2 regions of the Hydrogenophaga sp. BPS33 genome follow, and region 1 is predicted to be linked to the other one. Evidence: predicted binding sites of a transcription regulator. Region 1 holds the regulator's gene; the other holds the start of a gene.
The links. The regulator NrdR, encoded in region 1, represses ribonucleotide reductase genes. The targets are predictions, from matches to a motif close to CACNANATNTNGTG.
Positions count from the first base shown of each region.

Region 2: F9K07_RS24270 (ribonucleoside-diphosphate reductase subunit alpha) is a predicted target of NrdR. The motif match lies at 1,142-1,155, and genes of this name have one in related genera.

Region 1 is NZ_CP044549.1:4,072,883-4,075,270, reverse strand. Features, by position in the region: gene pilV (type IV pilus modification protein PilV) at 1-185, opposite strand, end outside; gene F9K07_RS18950 (GspH/FimT family pseudopilin) at 198-752, opposite strand; gene nrdR (transcriptional regulator NrdR) at 859-1,308, opposite strand; gene glyA (serine hydroxymethyltransferase) at 1,331-2,388, opposite strand, start outside.
Region 2 is NZ_CP044549.1:5,264,498-5,266,885, reverse strand. Features, by position in the region: gene F9K07_RS24270 (ribonucleoside-diphosphate reductase subunit alpha) at 1-979, opposite strand, end outside; gene ampD (1,6-anhydro-N-acetylmuramyl-L-alanine amidase AmpD) at 1,413-2,033, opposite strand; gene F9K07_RS24260 (sigma-54-dependent transcriptional regulator) at 2,017-2,388, opposite strand, start outside.

The DNA.
Region 1 (2,388 bases):
AAGTCTGCCTGGCCCAGCGCCTGCGCCCGAACCGACGAAGTCAGTTGGTACCGGGTCGACGCCAATTGAAGGCCGGCGGCACCCAGCAGGCCCACGGCGACGACCAGAAGTGTGATCAGCACCTCGATCAGCGATGCACCTTTTTCCTGGAGTGGCGGAGTGAATGGGGTGTCGTGTGTGAACATGTCCGGCGTCGATCAGTTGCAGGTACTGGGGCTCGTCACAGTGATCCGCGCCGATCGATTGATCGTCACCTCGCGAGACATGCTGTTGTAGGCCGCATCGGTCGGGCATACGCGCAATGTGTTGCCCACGAACGCCGCAGCAGGTTGGCCGTTGGGGAGGAAGGTGACCGCTTGGCTGGCCAGCGCGTTGTCGGTAAAGGTCGTCGTGACGCGAGGACGGCCGGGCGTGTCCTGAAGCAGCGTTGGGTTGGCGTTGTCTGCCAAGCCCACAAAAACCACCCAGCCACTTTCAAGGCCGCTGTTGGTGCAAGCCGTTCCAGTGGAGCTTGGGCATACCGTGACCGGCGCGTTCTGGCGCACGGCCTCGGTTCTGGCGAAATAGACCGACAGCGTGTAGTCGTTCACCACGGCGCGAATGGCATTGCGCGCTTGCAAGGATTGCCAGCCGGGCAATGCCAACATGGCCAAAATCGCCACGAGCGCGACCACGACCATCAACTCGACCAAAGTGAATCCCGAGTGACGACGTAGATGCAAGCGGAAGACGGCTTGGCGCGAACTTGGCATCGCCCAAGTCTGCCGGTTACACCTGCTAACGTTGAGGCGATCCGATAAGTGACAAAGGCGGCGCGACAAACGGGCTGGGGTATGCTTTCGATTTAATGTATTCCCGTCAGCGCCGGACTTCGTCCACCAAAGCTCTGAACTCGTCAATGTCTTCGAAACTTCGGTAGACACTGGCAAACCGGATGTAGGCGACCTTGTCGAGCTTCTTGAGTTCCCGCATGACCATTTCGCCCAGCCTCGTGGCCGGCACTTCCCGGGCTCCTAGATTGAGGAGTTTTTCTTCAATTCGCTCGATGGCGGCATCGACCTGCTCGGTGCTGACGGGGCGTTTGCGCAAGGCCAGCGCAAACGAGGCCCGCAGCTTGCCTGGAACATAGTCCATCCGGCGGCCGTCTTTTTTGACCACAGCCGGAAAACTGACTTCCGGGCGCTCGTATGTCGTGAAGCGCTTTTCGCAATGGCCACACTGGCGGCGGCGGCGAATGAAATCCGCATCTTCCGAAATGCGGGTCTCCACGACCTGGGTTTCCAGGTGACCGCAGAAAGGGCACTTCATGGCCGGATGCCGCCCGATTCGGTCACTTGTAGACCGGGAAGCGCGCCGTCAGCGCATTGACCTTGGCTCGAACCGCTTCGATATTGGCCGGATCGCGGGGGGTGTCGAGCACGTCGGCAATCAGGTTGGCGGTCAGTCGCGCCTCTTCATCCCTGAAGCCCCGCGTGGTCATCGCTGGTGTGCCAATGCGCACACCGCTCGTGACCATGGGCTTTTCCGGATCGTTCGGGATGGCATTCTTGTTGATGGTCATGTGGGCACTGCCCAGCACGGCTTCCGCTTCTTTCCCGGTGATGCCCTTGGCCCGCAGGTCGACCAGCATGACATGGCTTTCCGTGCGGCCACTGACGATGCGCAGGCCGCGCGACGTCAGAGTTTCGGCGACGATGCTGGCATTTGTCAAAACTTGCTGTTGGTATGCGGTGAATTCGGGGGAGAGCGCCTCTTTGAACGCAACGGCCTTGGCTGCGATCACGTGCATCAAAGGACCTCCTTGGAGGCCCGGGAAGATGGCGCTGTTGATGGCCTTCTCATGCTGGGCCTTCATCAGGATGATGCCGCCACGAGGGCCGCGCAGGCTCTTGTGGGTGGTGGAGGTGACGACGTCGGCATGCGGCACCGGATTGGGGTAGACCCCTGCCGCAATCAGGCCCGCATAGTGCGCCATATCGACCATGAAGATCGCGCCGACGTCTTTGGCCACTTTGGCGAAGCGTTCGAAATCGATGCGCAGGCTGTAGGCCGAGGCGCCCGCGATGATGAGTTTGGGCTTGGTTTCATGGGCTTTGCGCTCCATGGCCTCGTAGTCGATCTCTTCCTTCTCGTTCAGGCCGTAAGACACGACGTTGAACCACTTGCCACTCATATTGAGTGCCATGCCGTGCGTGAGGTGACCACCTTCGGCCAGGCTCATGCCCATGATGGTGTCGCCGGGTTTGAGGAAGGCCAGGAAGACGGCCTCGTTGGCGGAGGCGCCGCAGTGTGCCTGTACGTTGGCAGCCTCGGCACCGAAGAGCTGCTTGACACGGTCGATGGCGAGCTGCTCGGCGACGTCGACGAACTCGCAGCCACCGTAGTAGC
Region 2 (2,388 bases), 1.2 Mb from region 1:
CCATGGCCACGCGCATGAAGAAGGATTGCGGCAGTTCGATGCGCGTCTTGCGCACGTGCAGGAAGTAGCGGTCGTACAGGGTCTGCAGGCCGAGGTAGTCGAACTGCAGGTCGCGCTCGGGCTTGAGCGCGGCGCCCAGGCGGGCCAGGTCGAACTGCAGGAGCTTCTCGTCGAGCAGGTCGTTGTCCACGCCCTTCTTGATGAATTGCGGGAAGGTTTCGGCGTAGCGCGCGCCCATCTCGGCGGACGGCACTTCCTCGCCCATCACTTCCTTGATGATGGTGTGCAGCAGCAGGCGTGCCGTGGCGTAGGTGTAGTCGGGGTCTTTTTCGATCAGCGTGCGCGCGGCCAGGATGGAGGCTTTGTAGACCTCTTCCATGGGCACGCCGTCGTACAGGTTGCGCTTGGTCTCGGCCACGACCGGGTCGGCCTTGACGTCCTTGCCCAGGCCGCTGCAGGCATTGGCGATCAGGTCTTGCAGGCGTTGCAGGTCGAGCGGCACGCGCTGGCCACCGTCGATCACGTGCAGGGCGGGTTCGGACGCCTGGGCGACTTCGGCGTGGTGGGCGCGTTCCTGGGTGCGGCGCTCGCGGTAGAGCACATAGGCGCGGGCCACTTCATGGTGGCCGCTGCGCATCAGGCCGAGTTCGACCTGGTCCTGCACGTCTTCAATATGGAAGGTGCCACCGCCGGGGCGCGAACGCATCAGGGCGCGCGCCACGTTCTGCGTCAAGGCGTCCACGGTTTCGCGCACGCTGGCCGAGGCCGCGCCCTGGGTGCCGTGCACCGCGAGGAAGGCCTTCATCAGGGCGACGGCGATCTTGCCCGGCTCGAAGGGCACGACGGCGCCGTTGCGGCGGATGATCTGGTAGTTCGAGAAAACCGAGCTGCTCGCGCTCAGCGCAGCCGCCGCGGGTGAACCTGCGAGGGGCTTGGGCGAAACGGGGGACGGGTTGGTGTTGGTGGAAGCGGTCAGCATGGTCCTCTTTCGTTTGTTGTATGGCCCGCCGGGCATGGTCCGCCAGCGGTGCAGGTGAATGGGGTGTCGGCCATGGCCAGGTGCTCAGACACCGCGGACGCCTCCGGCGCGAGGGGTCGGGGGCGTGGTGCTGGCAAGGGCAGAATCCGGAACCCAGGCGCACACTATATCTGGTGTGCAAGCTGTCTTCAAGACACTAGGGGTAGTGTTTTGGGATTTGTTCCGTGGCTGGATGGCAGACCATTTTCGCCAAGCAAAAAATAGCCTGCTTCCAGTGTGACTGCCGTATGGGCGCACGGCGGGGTAGTCGGCGAATTTCCTACATCTGTGCAGGGAAACCCAGCGTGGCTGGGCGCTGCAGCGCGATATGCCGGCGATGACCGCGCCGCTGCGGGCGCGGTGCAGACGGCCCGGTGCGACAGGCTGGACGGACTCAATCGCGCGGCGCGTTGCGGCGAAGTGTCTCCTGAGGGAAACAGTTGTCGCGCCAACCGAGTTCGTCTTGCAGCCGCCCCCAGTCGAAACCGGCGCCCGGGTCCTGTTTGCGGCCCGGTGCGATGTGCTCGTGGCCTGCGATATGCGCGATCGGGTAGCGCTGCGCGAGTTGCAGGCACAGCTGGGCGAGGGTGGCGTACTGAGCGTCTTCGAAGCGCTCGCCTTCGAGGCCTTCGAGCTCGATGCCGATCGAATCGTCGTTGCAGTTGCCGCGACCGCGCCACTGCGATGCGCCCGCGTGCCAGGCCCGGTCATCGGTGTCGACGAATTGCAGCAAGCTGCCGTTGCGCCGCACGAAAAAGTGCGACGACACTTCCATGCCCCGGATCTGCTCGAAGTAGGGGTGGGCGTTCCAGTCGAGCTGGTTGGTGAAGAGTTGCTCCACCTGCGGGCCGCCGTACACGCCGGGCGGCAGGCTGATGGAGTGGACCACGATGAGGTCGATGTGCGCACCCTCGGGTCGCGGACCGAAGTTGGGCGAAGGGCATGGGCGCGCGCTCTGCAGCCAGCCGGCGGTCCAGGTGGCCGGCGCGTCCGAAGGCTCAAGGGGTTTCGTCATCGTCCGAAGAGGGCATGACGATACCCAGGCGCTGGATGCGGTAGCGCATCTGGCGCAGGTTCAGGCCGAGGCGGGCGGCCGCTGCGGTGCGGTTGAAATCGCTTTCGCGCAGGGCCTTGAGCAGCACCTGCCGTTCCTGTTCGTCGAGATAGGCCTGCAGGTCGGCGGGGATGTCGGCGGGGGGCGGCGAGACGGGCGGGCGCGGCGCGGGATCGGCCGGCGCCAGCGGCGTGGGCTGCGTCGGGATCTCGATGGCGGCGTGATCGGTGTCGCCGAAGTCGTCGGGTTCAAGGGTTTCGCCGCTGCTCAACGCGAGCGCGCGCTGCAAAAGGTTTTCGAGCTCGCGCACATTGCC